DNA from 4 places in the Thermoanaerobacter ethanolicus JW 200 genome. Region 3 is predicted to be linked to each of the others. Evidence: riboswitches for the same ligand, from Rfam matches in the RefSeq annotation. Region 3 holds a riboswitch; each other region holds the start of a gene.
The links. Region 3 has a riboswitch for fluoride ahead of EB239_RS00670 (MutS-related protein). Riboswitches for the same ligand answer to the same signal wherever they lie in the genome.

Region 1 (3,188 bases), 610 kb from region 3:
ATGTGGAGGCCTATATTTATTATTCAGTACAAGCACAAGACAAACTATAAAATCATATGTAAAAATGAGTATATAAAATTTTATGAAAAGAGTGATCGCTATGAAAGAAGAAAAAGAAGGATTAAATGCTTATTTGCTTGTAATTGTACTTTCGTTGATTCTCTATTTCGGTTTGGGTTATGCAAAACCTGAAGAGCCAGCGATAATAATTTTTCCACTGCCAATAAGATGACATAAAAGTTATAGGGGGAGAAAATACATGTTTTCATCGGATAATTTAGAATCCCAATTGAAAGATTTGCTATTAAAGCTAGGATTAAGGGAAAATAGCGAAGAGAATGGTCAAAAAGAAAATAAGGAGGAGGATAAAGATGAAGAAGGTGGAGAACATCCTGATGTAGATGGAGGGAATGGTGATAAAGGGAATGGGGAAAATGGTGAAAAAGATAATACAGGTGGAAAAGGAGGAGATGAAAAAAAGAAGGGAGTCTTAACCCCTTCACAGATAATGGTTATTTTAGGTATACTTAGCGGAGCTTTGGAACCTATCTCAATAATTGTGGATAGAAATCAAAATGTGCAAATTGTTTTATCAGGTACATTGATAGAAAAAATAGAATCAAAAGAGGATACGCAACCCAAAGAAGGGGATTTTTTAGACAACGTAATAAAAGCTTTGTTTTAAAAAGTGTAGTTCAAATATCATTTTTTAGCGCTTATTACTATGAAGGAGCCTTTGCCAAAGCCATATCTTACAGGTTCTTTTTCTTTTATTTCATCAAGTTTTTTAAAAATGGTCTGTGAGAAATTGAAATTTTTAAATCCTGCTTCGTAAAGCAATTCAACTATTTCACTTGTAGAATAAAACGTTGCTTCTTTGTAAAATAGACTTTTTTCTTTATTTGCTTGATATATTTTGCCAATTGTGCTCTCTCTATCTACAAAGCCTATTAAAATTGTACCGCTATTTTTAAGTACTCTAAAACATTCTTTGAAGGATTTTAGCACATCGTCTACAAAACATACAGTCGTCACCATTAAAACAAGGTCAAAAGAGTTGTCTTCAAACGGAAGATTTTCTGCTACTCCATCTACCACATTAAGACCCCGTTCTAAAGCTATTTTTCTCATTTGATAAGAAGGTTCTACTCCGCTTTTTATACCTAGAGGTACTGCAAACTTTCCAGTTCCGATTCCTACTTCCAACCCTTTTTCAAATTTCGGCATAAGCAATTTTACAGCATCTAATTCCGATTGATAGGCGTATTCATTTTTTTCAAACCATTCTTCATATCTGTCAAAATGTTTTTCAAAAGCAGATATTTTAGGCATAATTTCTCATCCTTTCTAAAACTTAAATTTTTATCCACTTTTCTATGCTTATTCTTTGAAAGTCACAGTTTAATAAACCTCCCCTTGCTTTCATTATATCATATAACAAAAAATATAATGCACGCATATCTTTAGCTTTTACTATCTTGCAAAGTTTTTACATTTTGGGTATAATGATATTGACAATTGTATAAAAAGTGATGGAACTCACTTCAACCGCCGAAAGGCTGATAGTTCCTACTTGGTGTAAAAGCCAGTAGGAACTATTTTGCTTTTTAGGGGGTGATAGTAAAGTAAAAATGTCACTCCATATCTGAATTTCGATTATACTGTGGCTAGGAGGTGAGATTATGAAGAAACAATATGACCAGATTAAAAAAAGTTTAGATGTGATATTTGAAAAAATAGAAAGAATATCAAAAGATATCAATATTAAAGCAGTAGGAGAAGCTGTTTCAGAAGTTAAAAATAAATTTTGCAATAATATTTTTTATCTTGTGATATTAGGACAATTTAAAAGAGGAAAATCAACATTTACTAATTATATGTTAGGAGCTGATATACTTCCAACAGGTGTTGTTCCTTTAACATCTGTTATAACAAAAATCCAATATAGCCCTGATATATGGGCAAAAGTTCTATATGATGATGGCAGAAGTGAAAATATTGACATTAAAGAATTGGATTTGTATTGCACAGAAAAAAACAACCCTAAAAACATAAAAGGAGTCAAGGAAATACATATAGGATATCCTTTTGAGTTTATAAGTAATGACGTAGTAATCATAGATACACCGGGAATTGGTTCAGTCTATAAACATAATACAGATGTTGCATATAGTTATATAAATAAAGCTGATGCTGTGATTTTTTTGCTTTCAGTAGACCCTCCTATAAGTGAACTGGAAAGGGAGTTTTTGTCTAAAATATCTGAAAATGTTAATAAAATATTTTTTGTTTTAAATAAAATTGACTATGTAAATGAAATGGAGCTAAAGGAAATAATCAATTTTAATGAAAATATTGTAAGAGAAATTACAAAGAATAATAACATTTCTATTTATCCAATTTCTGCTAAATTGGCATTAGAAGGCAAAATATCAAAAGATAATAAAGCAATTGAAAAGAGTGGAACTCAAAAGCTGGAAAATGATTTGCAGAATTTTTTAATAAAAGAAAAAGAAAAAGTGTTGCTTGAAAGCTATGCCAAAAATATTGAAAGAATTATTTCGATGTGCCAAACTTTTTTTGAAAGCAGTATAAAATTGAAACAAATTCCATTAGAGCGTCTTGAATCTAATATAAAATCTTTTGAGAACTTTATTAAAGAAGTTGAAAAAAGCAAAAAAGAAATATCCTTATTGTTTCAAGGTGATATGAAAAATATTTTACAGAATTTTGATAAAAAGATGGAAGAATATAAACAGTTTATCAGTATAAGAGTATCAGAAAAGATAAAAGGATATTACCACGGTATTCGTGACTTTAGTCGAATTAATCAGAAAAAAGAGCTTGAAAAGTACCTCGAAAGAGCTATTATAGAAGAATTTGAAAAATTAAAAGGTCATATTGAAAGGGATATTGAAGAACAATATAGTAAAGCTTTGTCTATTTATCTTTTAAGGCTCAATGCAGTCATTGATGAAGTAAAAACAGTAGCAAACGAATTGTTCGGCATAAATCTGGAATATTTTAAAAGCGTAGGTGGTATTACGGCAGAGAGTAAATTTACATACAAGATAGGATATGATGTTGGTGCATTGGAAATAGACCCTGTGTATTTTACCTATTTTTTGCCTAAAAAATTTGCTGGAAAAATTATTTTAAAAAGGATTTTAGATAGAGTAGACATTGAT
Region 2 (3,188 bases), 590 kb from region 3:
CCCTCTATTAAACCTACCATTTCTTTACTCAGTCCCAGAATCTGCGTATAAAAAGTAGGCAAAATAGGTACAATCATATCCTGACTTAATCCACCAAAAAATGCAACCCACCCCAAGACTTTAATGTTATTATTCACGTTGTTTTTTATCTCTTTATTTTCCAATTGACTCACCTTCCTTATTTGCCACTCTTGTTTTAATTTTCTCCAAAGAATTTTCAATGATATTTTTTGTTAAAATTGAGAATTTATCTTTGTTTTCTAAAAGAAACCTGTGAGACTCTTCTCCGCCAATCTCTCCAAGAGCCCAAACAATAATCTGTTCAATATATGGGTCCTTTTTACCCCCATTATTGCGTAAATGTTCTATCAATACTTTTTCTGCTTTCTTTATTTTAAGTTCCCCAATTATTTTTGCTGCCATGTAAGCAACATTATAGTCTGGATGATTTATAGCTTTTATAAGTTTTTCACTGTAATCATCCTTTGATATATTTTTAAAATCATATCCGCAATTCGAGCACTTTTCTTCTCCAATTTCAGCTATTTTAAAACACACAGGACATATATATCTCATCATTCATCAACCCTTATACCTAAAGTTTTTTTAAGATATCTATTTTCAGACTCATAACCTTTTAATCTTATTTCAAGTGTTTGGTTGTCACGCATCAACTGAAAATTTTTAAATTTCATTGCAGAGTATTTAGACGCCATAGAAATAAGCTGTCTTCTTAAGTCATCTTCATTAGGATTATCCCTTTCTATTTGATATGCTTTAATCCCCATTTCAAAAATAGCTCTATATGCATCTTCTTCTGTAAAACCATCTTTTTCAAAGTCAGCAACTAACTCTTTGATTTCTTCAAAGCTTTCATCAGTAATTTCAAAAGAAATCCTAATCATAATAGCCACCTCTCAATAATTTCAATGCTCTTTCAAACGAATCCTTGGAGTCATACCATGGTTCATCATGAAATCTATAATCAAATTTTGTTATAAACCATTCAAGATCAGTAATATTTTTTTCAATTGCCGTTTCATTTATTTTAATTATTTTCTCAATTTGTGGTGTAATATCCTTTTTAGCTTCTATAAGCATATTTAGGTGATGAAAACACAATTTAGACAACCCTTCACTATGCTTTTCAACAAATTCTTTATCAGTATGTAAAATATCTATCAATATATGCATCTGGTATTTATCTCTTTCACTTAAATAATCACAAATAAGGCATTTGTTTTTTGTTTCTTTCGCTCTTTTTTTCTTTAAAGACTTACGTTTGTCTGTAATCTGCTGCAATTTATAACTGATATTTGCTTTTAATGCAATTGCCAAACCCAATTTATCATATGAATTATTCAATAATTCCAAATGATAATGGCAGAAATTTGTCTCTCTTATTTTGACATACATTTCAGGGTCTTTTAAAACCTCATCTTCAAACAAATGCTCACAATAGGCTTTTTCTTCGTCTTTTATAATCTTGCATATTGGACAACCTCCCTTATATTTTTCAAAAACCTCATACAATGGAATAAATTCTAACTTCATGCAGATTCTCATCCTCTCTTTTTTGTCAAATAAACAAAAATGGCCTCTACATTCAACAATGTAGAAGCCATTAGCCTTCACGGCAATAAGGTGAGCTTCATCACCGTCATTTAATTTTTCTCTATAATAATATTATACATTTTTTAAACAAAAATACAAGTGAAAAGGCTACATATTAAAGACTGTTTTTCGGTTTGGATTTATGATTTTTGCTTAGCATTTAATAAAGCTTAATTATTTTATCTTTTTATCTAATTATACCACAAAATATCTATGGTATAATTATATTGGATAAACAAAATCTTTATAAAAAGGGGTTAGAATAAAATTGACATCATATGTAAAAAAACGAACATTTACTATATTCGTCTTTCTTACTATCATGTTTTTCGCCCTTATTGTAAGGCTTATATGGATACAGGGTATAAACTCCGAAAAACTTGCCATGGCAGTCGAAAGGCAAAGTACTGCTGATATCATATTAAAGCCTCAACGGGGCAATATTTATGATGTAAACGGGAATATACTTGCCTGTAATGTTCCAGCAGGAGATGTATTTGCGGCTCCTAAATTTATAAAAAACCCAGAAAAAGTTTCTGAAGAACTCTATAAATATTTAAATATGGACAAAGATTCACTTTATAAAATTCTTTCAAATAAAAAATCAGAATGGGCTGTACTTGGCAGGTCCATTCCTCTTGAAAATATAAATAAAATAAAAAGTCTTAACATACCAGGCATATATGTAGAAGATACTTTTATGAGAAATTATCCCAACGGCAAAATGCTATCACAAGTATTAGGGTTCACAGGAATTGATGGCAATGGTTTGTATGGCCTTGAATATTCTTTAAATAAATACTTAAGTGGTGTACCTGGCCGTGAAATCTCTCTTGTAGATGCAGAAGGTAGAAAAGTAGGAGTCCCAAGCAAGCTTTACAAACCTACAAATGGTGATAATATTGTCCTCACAATTGATTCTGTAATACAAAGTTATACAGAAAAAGCTATAAAAAATGGCTATGAAAAGTATAAACCGCAAGATGGTATAACAGCAATAGTTATGAATCCAAAAACGGGTGAAATACTTGCAATGGCTAACTTGCCTGATTTTGACCCAAATAATCCGCAAGATGTACCTTCACAAGAATATTGGTCAAATCCTGCAATATCAAGTATTTACGAACCCGGTTCGGTATTTAAAGTGATAACCGCTTCTGCAGCATTAGAATCAGCTGTAGTTACGCCAAACGAAAAATTCTATGACCCTGGGTATTATATAGTCTCCGGTAGAAAAATTAGAAGTTGGACAGTTTTGGGAGATATAACTTTTTCGCAAGCTATTGAAAAATCAAGTGATACAGTTTTTATGCAGGTGGTAGAACGTTTAGGCCTTGACACTTTTTATAAATACATATATGCTTTTGGTTTTGGCTCGCCTACGGGGATTGAACTGCCCGGCGAAGCCAGTGGAATGATTTTGCTAAAGTCAAAAGTATACCCCGTAGACCTCGCCACTATGTCATTTGGTCAGGGAATTGCCGTGACTCCTATTCAAATGATTACGGCTTTTTCCGCTGTAATAAACGGTGGAAACCTCATGGTTCCACATATTGTAAAATATATTGAAGAGG
Region 3 (3,188 bases):
CATGGAAGTATAACAGCTAAAGAAGTTGAAAATTATGTAAGAGGGAGAGCACGCAGTAAAATAGAAGACATAAAGCTATCAATTAATGGTAGAATGAATAAGCATCAAAGAGAATTTTTAAAGCTTTTACTCAATCATTTAGATGAAACGTATAAACATCTTTATGAGATAGAAGAGAGTATTAATGCTGAGATTGAAAAATACAAGAGACAGATTGAACAGCTAGATGGAATACCTGGCATAGATGTAACGGCAGCTGCTGCAATAATTGCTGAAATAGGTACAGATATGGATAAATTCAAGACTGCAGAGCACATTTGCTCATGGGCAGGATTAAGTCCCGGTAATAATGAAAGTGCGGGAAAAAAAAGTCCACTCGAGTAACAAAAGGAAACACTTATATAAAGAGGATACTGTGTGAAGTAGCATGGAGTATAACCCGCATAAGGGATTCATATCTTGCCACATGGTATTGGAAAGTAAAGCAGCGCCGTGGTACAAAAAAAGCGGTAGTAGCACTTGCCAGGAAAATATTAGTTATCATTTATACTATGCTTAAAAATAACACTGACTATGATGAAAGAATTTTCGATGAAGTGCGAAAGAAACAGGAAATAATTCGCGTTAAACGGATTATTAACGAAGCTCGCAAGTTGGGTTTAGAAGTAACAGTGTCCCAAATTTAAGTAGTATAATTAGATAACTTTACAAAAATTCCCAGCTGATGCTTTTAAAGCATTGGTTTAATATTTATTACCTTTTTTCTGGCTGGATGTTTAAGCCTATGCAGTTGTCAATGTTCAAAATTCTCCTTTTAGATAGTCTATTTTCGTGTTAACTTTTATATAACCGATAATCATGCCTTCAACTTGAGGTATACCGCTACCGCTTATCATAGGTTCTTTTTTCACTATTATACCCAATAATAAGCCTATTAGAGAAAGGAAAATTATCCAGCCAATTAACAAGTAAGGATTTGTATGAAGAATTTTGTATACACTTATTACAAGAATATTTGTTTTTTCAAGAATATATCTTAAAATAGCAATAATCAATCCAACAAAGAAACCTGTTATAATGCCTTCAACTATAATACGCTTGCGAAATTCTTCCCAATGTATTAAAGTATTGAATGTTATACTTTTACCTTTATTCAATAAGATCCCTCCCAAAACATAAAATGAATGAATATTTATTTTTCTCATATTATCATTATACTACAAAATAATGATATCTAGTATTTTATATTGTTAAGTTTACTTATAGAATAATAAGCAGTATTACAAAATTTGGATATAAAACAATACAAAAATCTTTTTATTTTAAACAAATAAACATAAACATTATGCTTTGAAGTAAATTTTCACATATTCTTGCAGGCTTCATAAAAAAGTGATATAATATTCAAAAAGGGATGAAGCCCCCTTTTGGAAAATCCGAACTGCTGATAAACAGCTGATGGCTTCTACGGTAAAAACGTAGGGGTTGTCAGCTTTTTTGTATTTAGTGCATTTGCCTACAACTTTGAAAGGGAGGTACTTTCTTATGCCTTTCCATAGCATATTATTTGAAAAAAACGAAGATGGAGTAAAAAAAGAAACATTCGAAGCGCCTGATTTTTTTGTTGACTTAAATCTTGATCAAATTATAGATGTCATAACAAGAGGCAAAGAAGAATATAATTTAAAACTGTTTTTTTACACTCCTTTAAACGATATTGATACTATCAAGTATCGCCATGAAATAATGCAAGATCTTGAAAATGAAGTTTTGCTTGAGGATATAAAATCATTTGCGGAAAAAATGCAAGAAATGCGCAAACACCTTGCTCAAGCAGACAAACTTTACTACAAATACCAGAAAGAAAGATGGTTTTTGGATGCTGTAGAAATCTACTGTGATGCAATTACTGATTTAGTAGAAGACTTGTCTTCTGTAGAGTTAAAATCTCGTGGTTTTTTAGCATTTCGTCAATATTTGATAGATTATATTAATTCTGACCGTTTTCAGCTGCTACTGAGTGAAACGAAAAAACTTAAAGCTGATTTGTCTACAGTAAAATATTGCTTGTTAATAAAAGGTAACCGTGTGACGGTTCGTAAATATGAATCTGAAATTGATTACAGTATAGAAGTAGAAAAAACGTTTGAAAAATTCAAACAGGAAGCAGCAAAGGATTATAAAGTCAAATTTTCTGATTGGCCAGATATGAACCATGTCGAAGCAAAAATATTGGATTTAGTAGCTCAGTTATATCATGATATATTTTCTAATCTTGATAATTATTGTATGAAAAATAGTGATTATTTAGACGAGACAATAGCTACTTTTGATAGGGAAGTACAATTTTATATTGCTTATTTGGAATATATGGCACTATTCAAGCGCGCTGGACTAAAATTTTGTTATCCACAAATATCTAGTAAATGCAAGGAAGTTTATAATTACGAAGGATTTGATTTAGCTCTGGCTTATAAACTCATCAACGAAAATTCGGCTGTTGTTTGTAATGATTTTTATTTAAAAGGTAAAGAGCGTATATTTGTAATTACCGGTCCGAACCAGGGAGGCAAAACAACATTTGCACGCACTTTTGGACAATTGCATTATTTGGCCAGTATAGGCTGCCCTGTTCCCGGAAAGGAAGCGCAACTCTTTCTTTTTGATAAACTATTTACACATTTTGAAAAGGAAGAAAATATTAAAGATCTTCGTGGAAAACTGGAAGATGAATTGTTTAGAATTCACAATATTCTTGCTCATGCGACATCAAACAGTATTATAATAATGAATGAAATTTTTACCTCTACCACAGCAAAAGACGCATTATTTTTAAGTAAGAAGATAATGGAAAAAATAATACAATTAGATGTGCTGTGCGTCTGGGTAACATTTATAGATGAATTGGCATTCTTAAGCGAAAAAATTGTAAGTATGGTCAGTACGGTAGTTCCTGAGAATCCGGCATTGCGCACATATAAAATTGTTAGAAGACCTCCTGATGGGCTTTCATACGCCATATCAATTGCTGAAAAATACAGGCTAACGTATAATTGCTTAAAGGAGAGGATAAAATCATGAAAGTTTTACTTATGTATAGAGATCATGATTTTGACCTGCAACAAAAATTGCCCTCGAACGAAGAAGCATTGATACAGGATTTAGAATTAAACACTTTGTTCAATGCT
Region 4 (3,188 bases), 350 kb from region 3:
GAAGAGAAAAATAAAAAAATAAATTCGCCAGAAGAAGAAAAAGAAGAAAACGTGGCATCGCAAATAGTACAGCAAGAGGATATAGATCTAGAAAAGGTGTGGGCTGAAGTAAAAGAAATGATAAAAAAAGAAAGAATAGCTTTGTATGCCTTTATAGAAAAAGGGATTCCTTATTTAAAAAAAGGAACAATTGTGGTAGAATATCCTGAAGAGTATGCTTTATTAAAGGAGGAATTGAGCAAAGCGGAAAACAAAAGTTTTATTGAAGGAATATTAAAAGAACTAGTTGGGAAGGCAATTCCTTTGAAGTTTGAATTAAGAAAAAATGAAGAGGAATTACTTGTACAGCAAGTTAAGGAGTTTTTTGGTGAAGATATAGAGATAATATAATTTTCACAAATAATTCAAAAAAGCATATAAATATTTTTAGAATAAAATTTAGGAGGTTATAGTGTTATGGCAAAAGGCGGATTTCCGGGCGGGTTTAATATAAATAACATGATTAAACAAGCCCAACAGATGCAAGAAGAAATAAAGAAAATGCAAGAAGAGCTAATGCAAAAGACTGTAGAAGCTACTGTCGGTGGTGGGATGGTAAAAGCAGTTGCTAATGGCAGAAAAGAACTTGTAAGTATTGAAATAAATCCTGATGTTGTAGATAAAGATGATGTAGAAACGTTAGAAGACCTTGTATTAGCTGCGGTTAATCAAGCGTTAAGGAATGCAGAAGAAATGATTGCTTCTGAAATGGCAAAGATAACCGGAGGACTAAACATTCCTGGACTGTTTTGAGGTGAAAAAATGAACTATTATTCTACTTCTATAGCGAAGCTTATAGAAGAACTGTCAAAGTTGCCCGGTATAGGTCCTAAAACAGCACAAAGGCTTGCTTTTTTCATAATAAATATGCCTTTGGAAGAGGTAAAAAGCTTGTCTCAAGCGATTATTGATGCAAAAGAAAAGATAAAGTATTGTAGAATTTGTTATAACATAACTGACACAGAGGTTTGTAACATATGTAGTGATAAAGAAAGAGATCATTCTCTTATATGTGTTGTTTCTCATCCTATGGATGTTGTTGCAATGGAGAAAATACGAGAGTATAAAGGAGTGTATCATGTACTTCATGGTGTTATTTCTCCTATAGAGGGCGTTGGCCCTGAAGATATAAAAATTAAAGAACTTTTAGACAGAGTAAAAAATGGAAATGTAAAAGAAGTCATACTTGCTACAAATCCTGACATAGAAGGAGAAGCGACAGCAATGTACATTGCTAAGCTATTAAAACCGTTAGGAATAAAAGTCACAAGGATTGCTCATGGGGTGCCGGTAGGTGGTGACTTGGAATACACCGATGTTGTAACTCTTTCAAGGGCTCTTGAAGGTAGAAGAGAATTGTAAAAGGTATTGCATTTTCATTTGTACTTTATTATAATAAATTTGTAGTAAATAACAGAAGGCGATGGAGCTCGCCATAAATGCGGAAACGCTGATGGCTCCTATTAGGATGATATAAGGCCTAATAGGAGCTTTTTATTGCCCAAAAATGTAAACAGAAAGGGAGATTTTCATGGAATACATCTATATAGGGATTGGAGGATTTTTTGGAGCAGTACTAAGATATTTAATAACAATTTACTTTACAAAGATGTATCACACTGCATTTCCCTTTGAAACTTTTATGATAAATATTTTAGGTTCGTTTTTGTTAAGTTTTATTGCTAATTTTACTATGGATGAGTACAAGGTAAATACTAATTTGAGATTGGCGATAACAACAGGATTTATTGGGGCTTTTACAACATTTTCTACTTTTAGTATGGAAACAATAAATTTATTAAAAGCAGGGAAAGATTATATTGCTCTAAGTTATATAATTTTATCAATATTTGGAGGCCTTTTGATGTCTTATTTAGGATTTGAATTTGCTGACAAAACTTTTGACTTACTAAAGGAGCGGGAGGAAGAACAGTGACAAGTATACTATATGTAGGAATTGGAGGAATTTTGGGAGCAATATTGAGATATGAAATATCGCGGCATATAAAGGAAAACCGAGAGATAGTTATTCCTATCGAAACTTTTATTATAAATGTATTAGGTGCGTTTTTATTAAACTTTTTATCAAGTCCTAAAATAAATGTAAATTTAAGCTATGATGTTAAACTTTTTCTGACAACGGGATTTCTAGGTGCTTTTACAACATACTCAACTTTTTCCCATGAGACAGTAGACTTAATCAAGAATAAAAAATATTTTCATGCATTTATATATATGTCCTTAACAATTATATTTGGACTAATAGGAGGAGTATTGGGATATTATCTCGGAAATTATATGGGAAAATTGATTTGATTGGTGTATAATATATGTCAGTAGAAAATAAATATCAGTTAGGAGGAATAAAATGTGAATTTGAATTATAATAATCTGCTGTCTGCTTTATCTTTGGCCCTTGACGTGCAAGAGTATAAGAACATGGGACATGCAAGAAGGGTGGCTTATATTTCTCTAAGGATTTCTGAGATGCTGAATTTGGATGAAAAAGAAACAAAAAAAGTGTATTATTCTGCTTTGTTACATGATATAGGACAAGGAGATATATACGAAGATTTTAACAAAGACGAATGGTGGAAACACAGTGAAAGAGGAAGTGAAATTGTAAAGAAGTTGCCCTTTGGAGAAAATTTTTCGGATATTATAAGATATCATCATGAAAATTACGATGGAAGCGGACATTTTAAACTAAATGGCGATTCTATTCCTTTAGGAGCTCAGATTGTTTTTATATCTGATCAATTTGATATACGGTACACCTCATCGGTTGGGAAAGAAAGTGAGTATAATATTCGGAATAATATCAAAGAAGGTATAAAAAGTGGTACTGGCAAGATGTTTAATCCCGTGGTTGCAAATGCATTACTTGACCTTACAAGACAAGAAAAATTTTGGCTTGATTATAAATTTTTTGATATAAAAAGTATATTAAAAAGGATTGAACCTAAAGACACGGTTTCAATAGGAATTAATGAATTAGAGGATATAGCAGAGGTTTTTGCACAGATTATCGATAATAGAAGCCGTTTTACCTATAACCATTCTAAAGGTATTTCAAAGTTAGCTTATGAAATGGCTAAGGTGATAGGATATGATGAAGAAACTTCTCGAAAAATAAAAATTGCGGGATT

Region 1: another riboswitch for fluoride. It lies ahead of EB239_RS12125 (dynamin family protein); the one in region 3 lies ahead of EB239_RS00670 (MutS-related protein).
Region 2: another riboswitch for fluoride. It lies ahead of EB239_RS12195 (DUF6062 family protein); the one in region 3 lies ahead of EB239_RS00670 (MutS-related protein).
Region 4: another riboswitch for fluoride. It lies ahead of crcB (fluoride efflux transporter CrcB); the one in region 3 lies ahead of EB239_RS00670 (MutS-related protein).

Annotation. Positions count from the first base shown of each region.
Region 1 covers NZ_CP033580.1:2,409,758-2,412,945, reverse strand. The annotation lists gene EB239_RS14660 (hypothetical protein) at 83-232, shown strand; gene EB239_RS12135 (hypothetical protein) at 260-685, shown strand; gene EB239_RS12130 (class I SAM-dependent methyltransferase) at 703-1,332, opposite strand; fluoride riboswitch at 1,520-1,579, shown strand; gene EB239_RS12125 (dynamin family protein) at 1,683-3,188, shown strand, end outside.
Region 2 covers NZ_CP033580.1:2,422,926-2,426,113, forward strand. The annotation lists gene EB239_RS12180 (MFS transporter) at 1-164, opposite strand, end outside; gene EB239_RS12185 (HEAT repeat domain-containing protein) at 154-579, opposite strand; gene EB239_RS12190 (hypothetical protein) at 576-905, opposite strand; gene EB239_RS12195 (DUF6062 family protein) at 898-1,554, opposite strand; fluoride riboswitch at 1,609-1,668, opposite strand; gene EB239_RS12200 (peptidoglycan D,D-transpeptidase FtsI family protein) at 1,937-3,188, shown strand, end outside.
Region 3 covers NZ_CP033580.1:105,629-108,816, reverse strand. The annotation lists partial or broken gene EB239_RS00680 (IS110 family transposase) at 1-686, shown strand, start outside; gene EB239_RS00675 (hypothetical protein) at 801-1,157, opposite strand; fluoride riboswitch at 1,402-1,475, shown strand; gene EB239_RS00670 (MutS-related protein) at 1,546-3,081, shown strand; gene EB239_RS00665 (MutS-related protein) at 3,078-3,188, shown strand, end outside.
Region 4 covers NZ_CP033580.1:451,126-454,313, forward strand. The annotation lists gene dnaX (DNA polymerase III subunit gamma/tau) at 1-390, shown strand, start outside; gene EB239_RS02275 (YbaB/EbfC family nucleoid-associated protein) at 457-792, shown strand; gene recR (recombination mediator RecR) at 802-1,401, shown strand; fluoride riboswitch at 1,450-1,509, shown strand; gene crcB (fluoride efflux transporter CrcB) at 1,571-1,975, shown strand; gene crcB (fluoride efflux transporter CrcB) at 1,972-2,355, shown strand; partial or broken gene EB239_RS02295 (HD-GYP domain-containing protein) at 2,410-3,188, shown strand, end outside.